DNA from 2 places in the Geothrix sp. PMB-07 genome. Region 2 is predicted to be linked to the other one. Evidence: riboswitches for the same ligand, from Rfam matches in the RefSeq annotation. Region 2 holds a riboswitch; the other holds the start of a gene.

Region 1 (8,992 bases), 1.1 Mb from region 2:
GCCCGCTTCGAATTCCGCTGGGAGGATCAGTTCAACCTGGCCCTGGATCCCGATACAGCCCGGGAATTCCACGACGAGACCCTGCCCGCCGAGGGCGCCAAGAGCGCCCATTTCTGCTCCATGTGCGGCCCCCACTTCTGCTCCATGAAGATCTCCGACGATGTGCGCCAGTACGCCGAAAGCCATGGCTACAACGAGGAAGAAGCCCTGAAGAAGGGCATGGAGGAGATGGCCGAAACCTTCGTGCAGAAGGGTTCCGAAGTCTACCTCCACCAGGTCTGAGGCCTCTCTGCCCGCTGAAAAGTCCCGCTCCGGCGGGACTTTTTCGTGACGGCCGGCATTTGGGCTCAGGAGGCGCGTATCATCGGGGCGGTTCCATCCACCCTCAGGAGGCAGACATGGCCGCGAAGCGCATCCTCATGCTCGTCGGGGATTTCGGCGAGGACTACGAAATCATGGTGCCCTTCCAGGCCCTGCTGGCCGTGGGGCACACGGTCCACGCGGTCTGCCCCGACAAGCAGGCGGGCGATTACGTCGCCACGGCCATCCATGACTTCGAGGGGCACCAGACCTACTCCGAAAAGCCCGGTCATCGCTTCACCCTCAACGCCAGCTTCGCCGACATCAAGGCCGAGGACTATGACGCCCTGGTGATCCCCGGCGGCCGGGCGCCGGAGTATCTGCGCCTCAACCCCAGGGTGCTGGAGCTGGTGCGCCATTTCTTCACCGTAAAAAAGCCCGTGGCGGCCATCTGCCACGGCGCCCAGCTGCTGGCGGCGGCGGGCGTGCTGGAGGGCCGCACCTGCTCGGCCTATCCCGCCTGCCGCGCTGAAGTGGAAGTGGCCCATGGCAAGTACGCGGAGATCGCCATCGATGGCGCGGTCACCGATGGCAACCTGGTGACCGCGCCCGCCTGGCCCGCCCACCCGGCCTGGATCGCGCAGTTCCTGCAGGTGCTGGGCACGCGCATCACCCTCTGATTTCCCTCCCACCGGTTGCTGCGAGCCCGTCCCAGTGATAGCCTGCTTCATCTTGGGAAGGGCTCGCATGACTTGTCGGATGTGTTGTCGCTGATGCCGTCGGGGGGCCTGAGGCCCTCTGGATGTCAGCTTTCACACCGTGCATGAGCTTCAGGACGAGACCCCATGTCGAATGACTTCGCCTTTTTCAAATTCCAAGCGCTCGGGAATGACTACATCGTCATCGACCCCACGCGGACCGTCTTCGACCCCACGCCCAAGCTCGTCCAGTCGCTCTGTGACCGCCATCGCGGCATCGGCTCCGACGGCATCCTCCTGGGACCCTTCCCCGTTCCCGGCGATGCCGAGGCCTTTGGCCTGCGCGTCTTCAATCCGGACGGCAGCGAATCCGAGAAGAGCGGCAACGGCCTGCGCATCTTCGCCCGCTACCTCCTGGAAGCGGGGCACGTGAAGAGGGAGCGCTGCCGCATCAAGACCACCGGCGGCCTCGCTGAGATCTCGTACCTGGCGGCGGATGGAAGCAAGGTGCAGGTGGACATGGGCAAACCCAGCTTCCTGGCCGGAGACATCCCCTTCACGGCGATTCCGCCCCAGCAGGAAGTGATCGAGACGCCCCTCTTCCTCCCCTCGGGCCCGGTGACCATCACGGCCCTCAGCGTCGGGAACCCCCACTGCGTGGTGTTCCCCGGGATCGTGTCACCCGCGGAGGCCCAGCGCCTCGGGCCCCGCATCGAGAAACACCCCGATTTCCCCAATCGGGTGAATGTGCAATTCGTCGAGGTGCTCGACCGCAAGCGCATCCGCCTCGAAATCTGGGAACGGGGCGCGGGCTACACCTTGGCCTCCGGCAGCAGCAGCTGTGCCGCCGCGGCGGCCAGCCGACGCCTGGGCCTGGTGGACGACCAACTCCAGGTGCTCATGCCTGGCGGCGCCATCGACATCGTTTTCACGGAGCAGGGACGCATCCTCATGACCGGCCCCGTGCTGTCGGTTTATGAAGGCCGCCTCAACGCAGGCTGGGTGCCATGACGCAGCCGACGCCGGACGCCGAGCGCATCGCCCAATGGACCCTCCAGCTCTGCCAGGTGGATTCCACCACCGGGCACGAAGCCCGCATGATCCCCCTGCTCACCGGGATGTTCCGCAACCTTGGTGCCCGCCTGCAGTGGCAGAGCGTCGAAGGCGGCCGCTGCAACCTGCTGGCCACCTGGGGTCAGCCGCGACTGCTCTTCACCACCCACCTCGACACGGTGCCCCCCTACCTTCCGCCCCGGCTGGAGGGCGGCCGTCTCTGGGGCCGCGGCACCTGCGACGCCAAAGGCATCCTGGCCACCATGATGGAAACCATCCGCCTGCTGCTGGCGGAAGGCCGCCGCGACCTGGCCTTTCTGGGCGTGGTGGGCGAAGAAACCGACAGCCTCGGCGCCCGCATCGCCCTGGATCTGAAGGCCAACCTGCCGAACCTGCAGGGCGTCATCAACGGCGAGCCCACCGGCAACATCCTGGCCACGGGCCAACGGGGATCTGCCCACCTCTGCCTGCGCTGCCGCGGCAAAGCCGCCCACAGCGGCACGCCGGAGGAAGGCATCAACGCCGCCTTCCCCATGTTCGATTGGATCGGCGAGCTGCGGCGCCTGCCGGAACGCCTCGACCCCATCCTCGGGCCCGAGGTCTGGAACCTGGGCACCCTGCAAGCGGGCCGCGCCATCAACGTGGTGCCCGATGAAGCCGAGGCGCGTCTCTTTGCGCGCACCGTGGCCGGCAGCACCTTCGTGCAGGACGTGCTGAGGCTGCGGCCTGAGCTGGGCGAGGTGGACGTGCTCTTCGAGAAGGGCCCCGAGGTGTTTCCCCGCCTGGAGGGCTTTCCCATGGCGCCGGTTCCCTTCGGCTCCGATGCGCACACCCTGAGAAACCTGGTGCGCGATCGCTTCGTGGTGATGACCGGGCCCGGTTCCATCCGGGTGGCCCACACCGAAGGCGAGTTCCTCGACCTGGCGGATGCCGTGGCGGGAGCCCAGCAGTACCTGGACCTGGCGCGGACCATCCTGGATCGCCCCCAGGGCCAGGATTACACCATCTGAGGCATTGAATTTCCTTGGCAGCTCAATGGATCCATCGGATACTGGAAGGGCAGCAGGATCTTTGTCAGTTTCATCACGCGATATCCAGAAAGGTGGAGGGACGGGCCCTATGAAACCTTGGCAACCTGCGAAAGCAAGGTGCCAATTCCTGCCGCAAGTCATTGCGGAGAGATGCTGAAGTGTCATGGACTGACATGAGAAGGGGCCCGAGAGATCGGGCCCCTTCTCTTTTTGGATCGCCATGAAACGATGAGGATCCTCCATTTTTGGAGGCTCTGATGAGCGAGCAGTTCCTAGACACCAACGTGCCGGGCAATCCCGCCTACCACTTCACCATCCAGCCGCCGGTGCGGGAGGGCAACGCCGGGTGGATCCATCGGCCCGAGCTGGTGCCCGATGCCGCCGTGTCCACCCAGTGCGTGCACGCGGGCGTGCAGCCCGATCCGGCCTACGGCGCCGTGATGCCGCCGCTCTACCTGTCATCGACCTTCGCCTTCAAGGACATCTGCACCAACGCGGGCTACGACTACACCCGCAGCGGCAACCCCACCCGCGCGGCGCTGGAGGAGGCCATCGCGTTGCTGGAAGGCGGCCAAGGCGCCACCTGCACCAGCACCGGCATGAGCGCCATCCTGGTGGCCCTGAACCTGCTGGAGCACGGCAGCCACCTCATCGCCACCGTGGATTGCTACGGTGGCACCTTCCGCCTGCTGGAGCACGCCAAGAAGTTCTACGGCCTGGAGGTCACCTACCTGAACCTGGCCGACCTCGAGGCCCTGAAGGCCGCCATCCGGCCCAACACCCGCATGATCTGGGTGGAGACGCCCTCCAACCCCCTGCTGCGGCTGACGGACATCGCCGCGGTGACGGAGATCGGCCACCGCCAACCCAACTGCCTGGTGGCCGTGGACAACACCTTCCTCTCGCCCTACCTGCAGCGGCCCTTCGATCTGGGCGCCGACCTGGTCATCCACTCCACCACGAAGTATCTCAACGGCCACAGCGACGTGGTGGGAGGCGTGGTGGTGGCCGGCCCTGGCCGCCAGCCCCTCGCCCAGCAGATCCAGAGCGTCAACAACCTGCTGGGCACCTCCCAGTCGCCTCACGACTGCTTCCTGGTGCTGCGGGGCCTGAAGACGCTGCCCCTGCGCATGCGGCAGCACGAGGCCACGGCCCAGGTGCTGGCCGAATACCTGGCGGCCCATCCCGCCGTGGGCAAAGTGCACTTCCCGGGCCTGCCCAGCCATCCCCAGCACGAGCTGGCCAAGCGCCAGCAGCGGGGCTTCGGCGCCATGCTCAGCTTCGAGCTGAAGGAGGGCGGCAGCGAGCGCCTGAACCACGTGCTGCGGCGGCTGCGCTGGTTCACCCTGGCCGAAAGTCTGGGCGGCGTGGAATCCCTGGTGGCGCATCCCGCCTCCATGACCCACGCCTCCATGACGCCGGAAGCCCGCAAGAACGCAGGCATCAGCGACGGCCTCATCCGCCTCTCCATTGGCCTGGAGGACGTGCAGGATCTGCGTGCGGATCTGGCGCAGGCCCTGAGTTAGGTCCGGAATGAAAACCAGCAACAAAGAACGCAAAAGACACAGAGAAAAGTCAACGATCCACGCCTGACCGCTCTGCGTTGTTTGTGTTCTTTGTGGCCAATTCGCCGTTGGTTTGTCTGCTGAAAACCGTTGGCCGTTACTTGATGCTGATCAGTTCCACATCAAAGATCAGGTTGGCGTTGGGCGGGATGTCTCCGCCCGCGCCCCTCGCGCCGTAGCCCAGGGGTGCCGGGATGTAGAGGGTGCGCTTGCCGCCGACCTTCATGCTGATGACGCCCTCGTCCCAACCCTTGATCACGCGGCCCACACCGATGGGAATGGGCAGGGGCTCGCCGCGATCCACGGAACTGTCGAACTTCTTGCCGCGCTCGCCCTTGCCGTTGTCCAGCCAGCCGGTGTAGTGGACCAGGCACTTCTGCCCTTTCTGAGGCGTGTCACCGGTGCCCACCACCGTGTCCACGTATTTCAGTCCAGAGGGGGTCGTGATCATGTCGGGTCCCTTCGGTGCGGGCTCGGCCGCCTTCTTGGAAGTCTTTTTCTTGGAAGCCTGCTTCGCGCCAGGGACAGGCTGCGGGCCATCGGCGCCTACAAGCGGAAGACTCGCGATCAGAATGGCCAGGCCCAGGGCTCTTCGCTGCATGTCTCACCTCGGAACGGATTCAGCTCCCATTGTGCAGGTGTATTTGAGCGATGTTGTGATTTTGCCTGCGACTTCTTTTCGGTACTGCCCGATGCTTTCCCCCTGGGCGTGTGCCGCCAGGGCCGCTGCATCCTCGTACAGCTCGAAGAGCACCAGCTTGCAGGGGTCTTCTGAAGGAACCATCACTTCAAATTGAAGGGTGCCGGGTTCATCTCGCAGGCAGCGCGCCCGGTGGTCGATGAGGGCCCGGAGGATGGCCTCTTTCGACTCCGCCTCAAATCCGATGGTCGCCACGAGACTGATCCTGCCCATGTTGCCTCCCTTGGCCCTACCCGAAAAAAAGCCCCGCATGCGCGGGGCGTTCTTTTGGCTCCGGAGGAGGGATTTGAACCCCCGACCTAGTGATTAACAGTCACCCGCTCTGACCCCTGAGCTACTCCGGAAGGGCGAAGGTCCATTCTACCGGATGGCGCGGAGGATTCAAGCGGGAGGCTCTCACACCTGTGATCCCCGTCGCCCCACCCATGCGGCCCTCAGGCCCGCTGCAGCTCCATGAGGATCTGCCGCGCGGAGGCCTTGAGGGTTTCGATGACGCCGGTGCCCTTGTTGGCCACGGCTTCGATCATCGGTTCGCTGCGGAAACGGAGGAGGCGTTCCATTTCACCCACGGTCGCCGCGGAGGGCATGTCCCGCTTATTCAACTGCAGAACGTAGGGAATGGAACGGATGTCGAAACCGTTCTCCTTGAGGTTGGTGGCCAGGTTCGCAATGGATTCGATGTTGGCTTCCATGCGCGCCTTCTGACTATCGGCCACGAAGATGATGCCGTCGCAGCCACGCAGGATCAGCTTCCGGCTGGCGTCGTAGAAGACCTGCCCAGGCACGGTGTAGAGGTGGAAGCGGACCTTGAAGCCCTTGACGGTGCCCATATCCAGCGGCAGGAAGTCGAAGAACAGGGTGCGGTCGGTTTCCGTGGCGAGGCTGACGAGCTTGCCCCGCTTGTCGGGGTTGGCCTGCTCGTAGATCCACTGGATGTTCGTGGTCTTGCCGCAAAGACCCGGACCGTAATAGACGATCTTGCAGTTGATCTCGCGGGACGCGTAGTTGATGAAGGTCATGGCGCGCCCTGTGGCTCAATCGCCGAAGAGGCGGTCGATGTCTTCGTCGGTGATCTCCGAGAAGGGGCTCTCGAAGCGGCTGCCTGCGTCAGATTCTTTCTGCGCGCGCTGTTCCACCTGATCGAAGATCTCCTGGAGTTCCTTGCTGGCCTTCTTCACTCGGAGCCGCACCAGCGCGAGGCTGGAGTTCTGGTCGAATATCACCACCAGGATGCCGCGCTTGCCCACGATGGAGATGTGCAGGTTGTCCTTCTCGCCTTCATGGAAGAGCAGGCTGAATTCCTTCTCGCCGATGAGCTTCGCCAGCCCATCCGTGGCGGCCACGTTACCCGCCGTGAGCGAGGCCAGGCTGGTGGCATCGATGCTCTTTACATCTCCGGCGGCTGCAATCTGCTGACCGTTCTTGTCCACCAGGAAAACCACCTTGGCGGAAGCGTCCTTTTCCAAGCGGCCAATGATCTCCTGGAGGAGCTTGTACTCCTCCTCAAACAACATGAGATCAAGCTTCGCCACGACCGCCTCCGGGAGGACTCAATGCTGGAGGATACCGCACTTTTCAGTAGGCACCGGAGCCCGTGCGGCCCTGGACCACGGCCACGGAGGCGGATAGGCCCAACCGCGTGGCCCCGGCCAAGACCATCTGCAGGGCAACCTCATAGGTCCGGATGCCGCCAGAGGCTTTCACCCCCATGGAGGAACCCGCGATGCGGCGCATGAGCGCCACGTCCGCCTCGGTGGCCCCGCCGGTGGAGAAACCCGTGGATGTTTTCACGAAATCCAGGCCGACCTCCGCCGCCAATTCACAGACACGGCGCTTCTCGGCATCGTCAAGAAGGCAGGTTTCCAGAATCACCTTGAGCGTGGCCGGAGCCGGAACGGCAGCCCGCAGGCCTTCCATGTCCCTGCGAACCGCATCCCAATCCCCGGCCTTGGCGCAGCCCACGGCCAGCACCATGTCCACTTCCTGGGCACCTTCTTTCAGGGCCAGCTCAGCTTCCAGGGCTTTGGCCCGAAAGGCCATGGCACCGAGGGGGAAGCCCACCACGGTGCAGGTACGCACGGAGCTCCCCTTGAGCAGGGAGGCCGCCAGGGGCACCCAGAGGGGGTTCACGCACACCGAGGCAAATCCATGGGCGAGGGCCTCGGAACACAGGACCTCCACCTGGGACCCCTTGGCGTCCGCCTTGAGAAGGGTGTGGTCGATAAGGGGGGACAAATCCCAGGGACCCTCGGTCGGGGCGATCTGGGCAAGGGCGCGGTGATGGAGGCCGTGGGCATCCCGGAAGAGGCCATAGCCCTCGGTACACCCCAGCAGCTGGGTCACACCCTCCTTGGGGGATTGGGGAGCCCGGGTGCGGATCTCCGAGGTGAGGTCAAGCAGTGGATCGATCATGGTTCCATCATGGCCGCGCTGGGGTTGCACGAAAAGGCAGACACGAAAAAGCGGGCCGAAGCCCGCTTTTTCTGAATCCACGAAGCCGACTACTTCTTGGCTTCTTCCTTCTTCTCGGCCTTCTCAGCCTTGGCAGCCTTCTTCGCCTTCTTGGCCTTCTTCTCGGCCTTGGGGGCAGCTTCGGCCTTCTTTTCTTCGGCGGTCAGGGCCTTCTTGGCCTCTTCCTTCTTCTCGGCCTTTTCAGCCTTGGCAGCCTTCTTCGCCTTCTTGGCCTTCTTCTCGGCCTTGGGGGCAGCTTCAGCCTTCTTCTCTTCGGCGGTCAGGGCCTTCTTGGCCTCTTCCTTCTTGGGCTCGGCCTTCTCAGCCTTGGCAGCCTTCTTCGCCTTCTTGGCCTTCTTCTCGGCCTTGGGGGCAGCTTCAGCCTTCTTCTCTTCGGCGGTCAGGGCCTTCTTGGCCTCTTCCTTCTTGGGCTCAGCCTTCTTCTCGGCCTTCTTCTCGGCCTTCTTCTCGACCTTCTTCTCTTCCTTCTTGGGCTCGGCCTTCTTCTCCTCGGCGGTCAGGGCCTTCTTGGCCTCTTCCTTCTTGGGCTCGGCCTTCTTCTCAGCCTTCTTCTCGGCCTTCTTCTCGACCTTGGGGGCCTCGGGCTTCTTGGCTTCGTCGGCGAAGACGGGGCTGATCAGAGCGGCGGCGACGAGCAGCGCAGCAAGCTTCTTCATGGGGGTTCTCCCTGGGGTGATCCGGCACGGCCGGAAGTGCAGGTCATTAAGCAGGCTTTGGGCCAAATTTTAAATATTGAAATAAATATATTTAAATTAATTCGACTTCTCAAACAAGCGTTGCGTTCTGCAACTTGTGGCAGCCTGCGACGAATTGCCCCCTCGCGGGTCTCCTAATCACCGTCGTGGAAACCATAGCGCTTGAGCTTGCGATAGAGCGTGGTCCGGTCCACTTCGAGGATTTCCGCGATGCGCTGTTTTTCTTTGTGGCGACCAATCAGCACCTGGATGTACCGACGCTCCAGCTCATCCAGCGAAGGCCAATCCTCGATCAGGGCCGGAAGGTCATCCCCGGCTTCGGGTCGGCGCAGGGCCTTCTTGAGCACGTCCGCCTGGATTTTGGTCGGCAGATCATCCACGGTGATCTCCAGGCCCCGACTGAGCTGGGTCAGGTTCTCCACCACATTGCTCAGCTCCCGCACGTTGCCCGGCCAGGAGTAGGCTTCGAGCACCCGCC
Region 2 (8,992 bases):
GCCCTTCGCCCTGCCCACGGCCGTGGCGGGCATCGCCCTCACCAAGCTCTACGCGCCGGAGGGCTGGCTCGGCCACCTGCTGCCCTTCAAGGTGGCTTATACGCCGCTGGGCGTGCTGGTGGCCCTCACCTTCATCGGCCTGCCCTTCGTGGTGCGCACCGTGCAGCCCGTGCTGGAGGAACTGGACGCCCAGCAGGAGGAGGCCGCCGCCTGCCTGGGTGCCAGCCGCTTCCAGACCCTGCGGCGGGTGGTGCTGCCGCATCTGGCGCCCGCCCTCCTCTCAGGTTTCACGCTGGCCTTCGCCCGGGCCCTGGGCGAGTACGGCTCCGTGGTGTTCATCAGCGGCAACCTGCCCTTCCGCACGGAGATCCCGCCCCTCCTCATCATCAGCAAGCTCGAGCAGTACGACTACATCGGCGCCACGGTGATCGCCACCCTGCTGCTGCTGATCTCCTTCGTGCTGCTCTTTGCCATCAACCGCCTGCAGGCCAGGCTGCACCCGGGGGCCGCCCGTGGCTGACTCACCGCGCATCTCCGTCGCCCGCCGCGAATCCCTGCCCGTCCGCTGGCTGCTCATCTTCGTGGCCCTGGGCTACCTCGCCCTCTTCCTCCTGGTGCCCCTGGCCGCCGTGTTCACCGAGGCCTTCAAGCAGGGCACCACCGCCTACCTCAAGGCCTTCGAGGATGCGGAAACCTGGCACGCCATCCGCCTCTCCCTGCTGGCCACGGGCATCGCCGTGACCCTCAACACGGCCTTCGGCCTCACGGCGGCCTGGCTGCTGGGTAAGTTCGACTTTAGGGGACGGAACCTGCTCACCAGCCTCATCGACCTTCCCTTCGCGGTGTCACCGGTGATCTCGGGCTTGGTCTTCGTGCTGCTCTTCGGCGCGCAGGGCTGGTTCGGACCCTGGCTGGCCGACCATGATGTGCGCCTCATCTTCGCCACGCCCGGCATCGTGCTGGCCACCACCTTCGTGACCTTTCCCTTCGTGGCCCGCGAGCTCACGCCGGTCATGCAGGCCAAGGGCTGCGACCAGGAGGAAGCCGCCCGCATGCTGGGCGCCAGCGGCTGGCAGACCTTCTGGCGGGTGACCGTGCCTTCGGTGAAGTGGGGCCTGCTCTACGGCGTGATTCTGTGCAGCGCGCGCGCCATGGGCGAATTCGGTGCCGTGAGCGTGGTCTCGGGCCACATCCGCGGCGAGACCAACACCCTGCCCCTCCACATCGAGACCCTCTACAACGAGTACCAGTTCGTCGCGGCCTTCGCCTGCGCCTCAGCCCTCAGCCTGCTGGCCCTGGTGACCCTGGCCCTCAAGGCCCTCGCCGAGCGGCGCCGTGATCAAAGCCTGAAACCCGAGACCCTCCCATGAGCATCCACATCGATTCCGTTTCCAAGCGCTTCGGCAGCTTCAATGCCCTGAAGGAGGTGTCCCTGGCCATTCCCGAGGGCCAGCTGGTGGCCCTGCTGGGGCCTTCGGGCTCGGGCAAGACCACCCTGCTGCGCATCATCGCGGGCCTGGAAGCACCCGATGTCGGCGGCGTGCGCATCCATGGCGACGCCAAGCCCTCCATCCACACCAAGCGGAAGGTGGGCTTCGTCTTCCAGCACTACGCCCTCTTCAGCCACATGACGGTCTTCGAGAACGTGGCTTTTGGCCTGCGCGTCCGGCCCCGCTGGGAGCGCCCCTCCAAGGCCGAGATCAAGGAGCGGGTGCAGAAGGTGCTCACCATGGTGCATCTCGATTGGGCCGGCCACCGCATGCCGGATCAGCTGAGCGGCGGCCAGCGCCAGCGCGTGGCCCTGGCCCGGGCCCTGGCCATCGAACCCGAGGTGCTGCTGCTGGACGAGCCCTTCGGCGCCCTCGACGCCCAGGTGCGGGCTGAGCTGCGCCAATGGCTGCGACGCCTCCACGAACAGACCGGCCTCACCTCCGTCTTTGTGACCCATGACCAGGAGGAGGCCATGGAGGTGGCGGATCGCATCGTGGTGCTTCACCAGGGGCGCATCGAGCAGGACGGGACGCCTCAGGAGGTCTACGACAACCCCGCCACGCCCTTCATCTACCAGTTCATCGGCCAGGTGAACCGCTTCCGCGGGCGCATCCGCAACGGCCACTTCCAGGTGGGTGAGGCCTCCGTCTCCGTGGCCGGGCCTGCCCATGAAGAAGGTGCGCGGGTGGAAGGCTACCTGCGCCCCCATGACCTGGACCTCGCCCTGGAAGCGAGTCCCGGTGCCCTGCCCGCCACCATCGTCCGCATCCAGTCCACGGGCCCCCTGGCCCGTGTGCGCCTCTCCGCCGCTCACGATCAGTCCGATCTGGAAGCCCACCTGACCACCGAGGAACTGGGTCAGCTCAACCTCGCCGTGGGCCAGAAGATCTTCGTGAAGCCCCGGCGCCTGGACCTCTTCCCGGACACCTCGCCCGTCACCGCGGAAGACTGGGTGATCTGAGCGGCGGTTCCCTTCTAGGCAACATTCAAAGCAATGCTTTGGCCGCACATGCGCGCGGGATTCAAAGGAATTGGAAACCCGCCATTCATCCGCGTTCATCCCTGTGAAACCGTGGCTGGAATGTTTCATTCGGATCCACCGATGGAAAGGAATGGAATAAGCGGAGGGTGGCAGAGGGGCGGAGGAAAGCGGAGAGCAGCATGTCGTTCTTCTCCGCTTTCCTCCGCACTTCCGCCTTCCTCTGCTTCCAAAATTCCTTTTCTTTTGGCCACAGATGCACACGGATTCACACGGATGAAAAGCCCCGGGTTCTCATCTGTGTTCATCCGTGTTCATCCGCGGCAACCCTGCTTTGCATGGATCAGGCCCGCTTCACCTCGATGCGGTTGTCGTAGAACGTGCTGCCACCGCCCCGATCCGTGAGCCGCTGGCTGGTCAGCGCGTTGACGGTGGCGCGTCCCTTGGAGAAGGCAGACCACGCCACACCTTCCACCACGGCCACGCCCTTGGGCACCCGTTCCGTGACTTCCGCCACCAACCTCACCTCGCCCCGATCATTGAAGGCGATCACCTCATCACCACCCGCGATGGCCCGCGCCTTGGCATCCTCCGGCGAGAGGCGCAGCGTCGAGGCGATCTTCCGCGCGGGCAGGTCTTCGCGTTCCTGGAAGGTGCTGTTCAGGCTGTAGAGGGAAGGCGCTGTCACCAGGGCCAGGGGATGGGGGTCGCCTTCCGAGTGGCTGGGCAGAGGCCTGGGCAGGGGCTCCGGCTCGCGCGGATTCAGAATCTCCACCTTGCCGCTGGGGGTCCCGAAGGGTGGGCGGCGGCCCGGCGGTTGCATGCGCACGACGCGGCCCTCGGCCAGAGCGCTGCGGTCCGCTCCTTCCAGCCAGGGATTCGAACCGGAGAGCAGGGCCTCGATCACCTCGTCCTCGCTCTGCCGAAACAGGGACTCCTCGAAACCCATGCGGGCCGCCAGGGCCTGGAAGGTGGCCCAGTTGGAGCGGCTCTCGCCCACGGGCGAAACCGCGGCGCGCACGCGCTGGAGGCCATAGTGACCGTAGGAGCGGTAGAGGTCCGGATGTTCGAGAGAACTCGTGGCGGGCAGCACAAGATCCGCGTAACGGGCTGTATCCGTGAGGAACCGCTCATGGACGACGGTGAAGAGATCCTCCCGCAGCAGCCCGGCGCGGACCGCACCCTGGTCCGGCGCCACGGCGGCAGGATTGGAATGGTAGACGTAGAGCGATTTCACCGGCCCTTCCGCCGCGGGGTCGAGCGCCGCGCCCAGCTGGTTCATGTTCACCAGCCGGGTGGGCCGGGCCTGGAAATCCTCCCGGATGAGCTGCTGCATGGGAACGGCCCCGCCGGTGGCGGTGCCCAGGAAGGCGCCGCCCGCCGGTTTGAGGTAGGCGCCCTGGAGCGCGGGCAGGCAGAGGATGAGGCGCGTGGTCATGGCGCCGTTGCCGTACCGCGTGATGCCACCTCCCACCTGGATCTGCGGGTTCAAGGCCGCACCGTAGGCCTCCGCGAACGCCCGCAGGGCGGCTTCATCGACGCCAGTCCGGGCCGCCACCACGGCAGGAGGGAACTGGGGAAGCACCTCCCGCGCGAAGGCCTCGAAGCCCACCACGTGCTGTCCAAGGAAGGCCTCGTCGAGGGCGCCGTTCTCCACCATCAGGTGCATCACACCTGCGGCCAGCACGCCGTCGGTGCCGGGACGAACCAGCAGCACATGATCCACCTGATCGGTGGTGGCGGTGCGGTAGGTCTCCACCGCCCACACCTTCGCGCCCCGGCGCCGGGCCTCACGCACGAACTGGAAGCCGTGCAGGTTGGTGGCCAGGGCGTTGATGCCCCAGAGCACCACCAGGTCCGCGCTCAATACCGCCTCGGGCTCCGGAGCGGGCGTGGTGCCCAGCACCGCGGCCTGGCCCGCGGCCTTCGCGGGTGTGCAGATGGTGCGGTCCAGCCGGGAGGCGCCGAGCCGGTGGAAGAAGGGGTGGCCCGCGTTCCGCTGCAGCAGACCCATGGTGCCCGCATAGGAGTAGGGCAGGATGGCTTCGCCGCCCCACTGGGCCAGGATGTCCTTCCAGCGCCGGGCGACCTCCTCCAGGGCCGCGTCCCAACTGATGGGTTCGAAGAGACCCTTGCCCTTGGGGCCCGTTCGCCGCAGCGGCGTCGTCAGGCGTTCGGGGGCATGCACACTGCGTTCGTAGCGGGCCATCTTGGGGCAGAGCGTGCCCTGGTTGTAGAAATGGTCGGGGTCGCCCTTCACGGACAGAGCCCGCCCATCTTCAACTTCCACCAGCATCCCGCAGGCGTCAGGGCAATCGAAGGGACAGACGGAACGGCGCCACTCAGCCATGCGAACACCCTTCAGAAGAACCGGGCCCCTTGACCCGAGATGGGGTTGTGCCACACTTGATGTTCGTACGAGTTCTTTGTCAGTTCCATAGCGAGTTATCCAGAAAGGTGGAGGGACGGGCCCTGTGAAACCTTGGCAACCTGCGAAAGCAAGGTGCCAATTCCTGCCGTGATCAATCGATTGCGGAGAGATGTCGAGCTGTGTCGAGACTGACAACACGCCGAAGGGGCCCGAGCAATCGGGCCCCTTCGGCTTTTTTGACTTTTCCTGGACTTGCTTGGACGACAGAGCCTCGGCTTTCTCACCTTCTTTTCAGGAGCCGCCATGAGCGCCACGCATCCTCAATTTGAAACCATCGCCCTCCACGGCGGCCAGGTCGCCGACAGCGACACCAAGAGCCGCGCCCTGCCCATCTACCAGACCACCAGCTACGTGTTCGATTCCGCCGAACACGGCGCCGCGCTCTTCAACCTGGAAGTGCCGGGTAACATCTACACCCGCATCATGAACCCCACCACGGCCGTGCTGGAAACACGGGTGGCCCAGCTGGAAGGCGGCATCGCGGGCCTGGCCGTGGCTTCAGGCCAGGCGGCCATCACGCTCACCCTCAACACGCTGCTGCGCGGCGGTGATCACATCGTGGCCGGCGACAACCTCTACGGCGGCACCTACAACCTGTTGCACCACACCCTGCCTCGCAACGGCATCACCACCACCTTCGTGGACTCTACGAAGCCCGAGGCCTTCCGCGCCGCGATCAAACCCGAAACCCGCGCCATCTACATCGAGGCCCTGGGCAACCCCAAGCTGGACGTGCCCGAATTCGAAGCCATCGCCGCCATCGCGAAGGCTGCCGGTGTGCCCCTCATCGTGGACAACACCCTGCCCAGCCCCTACCTGCTGAACCCCCTGGCCCTGGGCGCCAACATCGTCGTGCACAGCGCCACGAAATTCCTGGGCGGCCACGGCACCTCCGTGGCAGGCGTCATCGTGGATGGCGGCACCTTCGACTGGAAGAACGGCAAGTTCCCTGAGTTCACGGAACCCTTCGCCGCCTACCACGGCGCGGTGCTGGCCGATCTCGCGGGTCCCGCCGCCTTCATCACCAAGGCCCGCATCGAGGGCCTGCGCGACACCGGCGCCGCCCTCAGCCCCTTCAACGCCTTCCTCATTCTGCAGGGCATCGAGACCCTGCACCTGCGCTTGGAGCGCCACGGCGAAAACGCCCTCGCCATCGCCCAGTGGCTGGAGCAGCACCCCAAGGTGGCCTGGGTGAACTACCCCGGCCTCGCCAGCAACGCCAACCATGCCGCGGCCAGCCGTTACTTCCGCAAGGGCGCGGGCTTCGGCGGCATCCTCACCTTCGGCGTGAAGGGAGGTTTGGAGGCTGGCAAGGCCGTCATCAACGGGGTGGAGCTCTTCTCCCGCCTGGCCAATGTGGGCGACGCCAAGAGCCTGATCATCCATCCCGCCAGCACCACCCACCAGCAGCTGTCGAGCGCCGAGCGCGAAGCCACCGGCGTTACCGAGGATCTCATCCGCCTTTCCGTGGGCCTGGAGAACATCCAGGATCTCATCGCGGATCTGGACCTCGCGCTCTCCAAGGCCTGAGGACGCCATGCCCGTCAAGATCCCCAGCTCCCTGCCCGCCCGGGGCATTCTCGAAGCGGAGAACGTGTTCCTCATCGAGGAGCACCAGGCTCTGCAGCAGGACATCCGTCCCCTGCGCATCGCCATCCTCAACCTGATGCCCACCAAGGTGGCCACGGAAACCCAGTTCCTGCGGCTGCTCGGCAACTCGCCGTTGCAGCTGGAGGTAACGCTGCTGCACATGACCTCCCACACCTCGAAGAACACTTCCGCCGAACACCTGCTGGAGCACTACGTCTCCTTCGAGGAGGTGCGCCACCAGCGCTTCGATGGCCTCATCGTCACGGGGGCGCCCGTGGAGACCCTGCCCTTCGAGGAGGTGGACTACTGGCCGGAGCTGACCCAGGTGCTGGACTGGGCCAAGACCCACGTCTTCTCCTCCTTCTTCATCTGCTGGGGCGCCCAGGCGGCGCTGCATCACTACCATGGCGTGCCCAAGTATCCCCTGCCCGAGAAGACGTTCGGCGTGTTCTCCCACCAGCTGAAGGTGCGCAACGAGCGGCTGGTGCAGGGCTTTGACGACGAGTTCTTCGCGCCCCACTCGCGCCACACGGAAACCCGCCGCGAGGACATCCTGGCGCGGCCGGAACTGGTGCTCCTGGCGGAATCCGACGAGGCTGGCGTGTATCTGGTGCAGTCCGCGGATCGCCGACGGGTCTTCGTCACGGGCCATTCGGAATACGATCCCTGTACCTTGCAGGGCGAGTACGTCCGCGACCTCGGCAAGGGCCTGCCCATCGGCGTTCCCCGCAACTATTTCCCCGGCGACGATCCCAGCCGCGAACCGCTGGTGCGCTGGCGGGGCCACTCCAACCTGCTGTTCTCGAACTGGCTCAACTACTTCGTCTACCAGGAAGCGCCCTTCGACCTGGAACGCCCGGATGGGAAAGGAAAGCAGGCATGACCTTGAAAGTTCTCAAATTCGGCGGCAGCTCCGTGGGCAGTGCCGAAGCCCTCCGCCGCGCCGCGGGCATCGTCCGGGATGAGCTGCCTTCGGGCGGCCTGGTGGTGGTGTCGGCCCTCAAGGGCACCACGGATCAGATCATCGATGCCTGCGCGGCCGCAGGCCGCGGCGACCTGCCCCTGGCCCAATCCATCCTGGCCGCCCTGCAGGCGCGGCACCTCGGCGTGGCCACCGAACTGGGCCACCTGGAAGCCGTGCGCCCCGCCTGGGAGCCCCTCTTCGCGCGCTTGGAGCAGCTGCTCACGGGCATGGCCATGCTGGGCGAGGCCACGGCCCGGGCCCGCGACGCAGCCCTGGCCGTGGGCGAGACGCTGTCCGCGAATCTGGCCGCCTTCTGCTTCGGCGCCACCTTCCAGGATGTGCGCGAGGTCATGAAGACCGACTCCCGCTTCGGCAAGGCCCGTCCCCAGCTGGATGAGTTGCGCACCGCCGCGGCCCCCTGGCGCCAGGCCTTCAGCGATGGCGCTCTTTGGGTGACCCAGGGCTTCCTGGGCGCCTCACCCGAAGGGATCAGCACCACCCTGGGTCGCGGGGGTTCCGACACCAGCGCCACCCTGTTGGGCGAAGCGCTGGATGCCCAGGAAGTGCAGATCTGGACCGATGTCGATGGCGTGCTCACCGCCGACCCCAGCCTGGTGAAGGAAGCCCAGCCCATTCCCCAGATGAGCCTTGGAGAAGCAGAAGCCCTCAGCGCCTTCGGCGCCAAGGTGCTGCATGCGGATTCCCTGGCCCCCGGTGGCCGCGCGGGATTCCGCCTCGTGGTGGCCAACACGCTGCGCCCCGGCGCTTCCCGCACCGTGATCCTGCCCCATCCCCCCAGCCGCCCGGCGGGGGCCGTCACCTCCGTGGCCTACAAGGAGGGCATCAGCCTGCTGCGCTTTCCGGCCTCGGCGGGACTGGAACCGCCCCTGGAAGCGGCCCGCAGCCTGGAGGAAGCCGGCGCCCTGCGCTTCGGCCTCATCGCCAGCCCGGCAGGCACCCTGCTTGCGGTACGCCCAGAAACCCACGCGGCCACGGAGGTGCTGGGCACCCTCGCCAGCACCGGCGCCGCCTCGGGCCTGACCTGTGAATCCGGCTGGGCCGTGGTGGCCCTGGTGGGCGAAGGCCTGCGCGCCGATCCGGTCGCCGCCTTGCGCCATCTGGCCGCCCTGGGCCAGGAGCCCGTGGGCGGTCTGCTCACGGGCAGCAGCACGGTATCCATCGCCTTCCTCGTTCCCGAATCCCGGCTGGGCGATCTCATCCCCCGCCTTCACGACCGCTGTGTGCTCGGCACACAAGATTCCGGTGTGCTCGGCACACAAGATTCCGGTGTGCTCGGCACACAAGACCACCGTGTGCTGGGCACACGAGATCACCGCGTGCCCGGCACGTCAATTCAGGGCGTGCCTGGCACGCCGGAGCAACCATGACCCTCGATCTCTCCCACCACCGCGTCCTCGTCACCGGCGGCAGCCGGGGCATCGGCGCCGCCACCGTGCGCCTGCTCTCGGGCCTGGGCGCCCGCGTGGCCTTCACCTACCTGCGCCATGAGGACGAGGCCCTGCGCCTGCAGACCGAA

The links. A riboswitch is a leader RNA that binds a small molecule or an ion and turns the genes downstream of it on or off. The one in region 2 is predicted to bind S-adenosylmethionine.
Region 1: it holds a riboswitch for S-adenosylmethionine, as region 2 does, so the genes downstream of both, Q9293_RS02120 (PLP-dependent aspartate aminotransferase family protein) here and Q9293_RS15920 (O-acetylhomoserine aminocarboxypropyltransferase/cysteine synthase family protein) in region 2, are expected to answer to the same signal.

Annotation. Positions count from the first base shown of each region.
Region 1 covers NZ_CP132333.1:472,846-481,837, reverse strand. The annotation lists gene thiC (phosphomethylpyrimidine synthase ThiC) at 1-282, shown strand, start outside; gene Q9293_RS02135 (DJ-1/PfpI family protein) at 399-980, shown strand; gene dapF (diaminopimelate epimerase) at 1,146-2,009, shown strand; gene Q9293_RS02125 (M20 family metallopeptidase) at 2,006-3,061, shown strand; SAM riboswitch class I at 3,139-3,239, shown strand; gene Q9293_RS02120 (PLP-dependent aspartate aminotransferase family protein) at 3,340-4,608, shown strand; gene Q9293_RS02115 (FKBP-type peptidyl-prolyl cis-trans isomerase) at 4,745-5,248, opposite strand; gene Q9293_RS02110 (putative quinol monooxygenase) at 5,252-5,560, opposite strand; tRNA gene Q9293_RS02105 (tRNA-Asn) at 5,616-5,691, opposite strand; gene Q9293_RS02100 (ATP/GTP-binding protein) at 5,782-6,366, opposite strand; gene Q9293_RS02095 (roadblock/LC7 domain-containing protein) at 6,382-6,879, opposite strand; gene deoC (deoxyribose-phosphate aldolase) at 6,923-7,759, opposite strand; gene Q9293_RS02085 (hypothetical protein) at 7,849-8,475, opposite strand; gene Q9293_RS02080 (sigma-54 dependent transcriptional regulator) at 8,649-8,992, opposite strand, start outside.
Region 2 covers NZ_CP132333.1:3,649,565-3,658,556, forward strand. The annotation lists gene cysT (sulfate ABC transporter permease subunit CysT) at 1-520, shown strand, start outside; gene cysW (sulfate ABC transporter permease subunit CysW) at 513-1,370, shown strand; partial or broken gene Q9293_RS18740 (sulfate/molybdate ABC transporter ATP-binding protein) at 1,367-2,029, shown strand; gene Q9293_RS18745 (TOBE-like domain-containing protein) at 2,144-2,452, shown strand; gene Q9293_RS15915 (molybdopterin oxidoreductase family protein) at 2,814-4,820, opposite strand; SAM riboswitch class I at 4,913-5,017, shown strand; gene Q9293_RS15920 (O-acetylhomoserine aminocarboxypropyltransferase/cysteine synthase family protein) at 5,145-6,431, shown strand; gene metA (homoserine O-succinyltransferase) at 6,439-7,374, shown strand; gene Q9293_RS15930 (aspartate kinase) at 7,371-8,843, shown strand; gene Q9293_RS15935 (SDR family NAD(P)-dependent oxidoreductase) at 8,840-8,992, shown strand, end outside.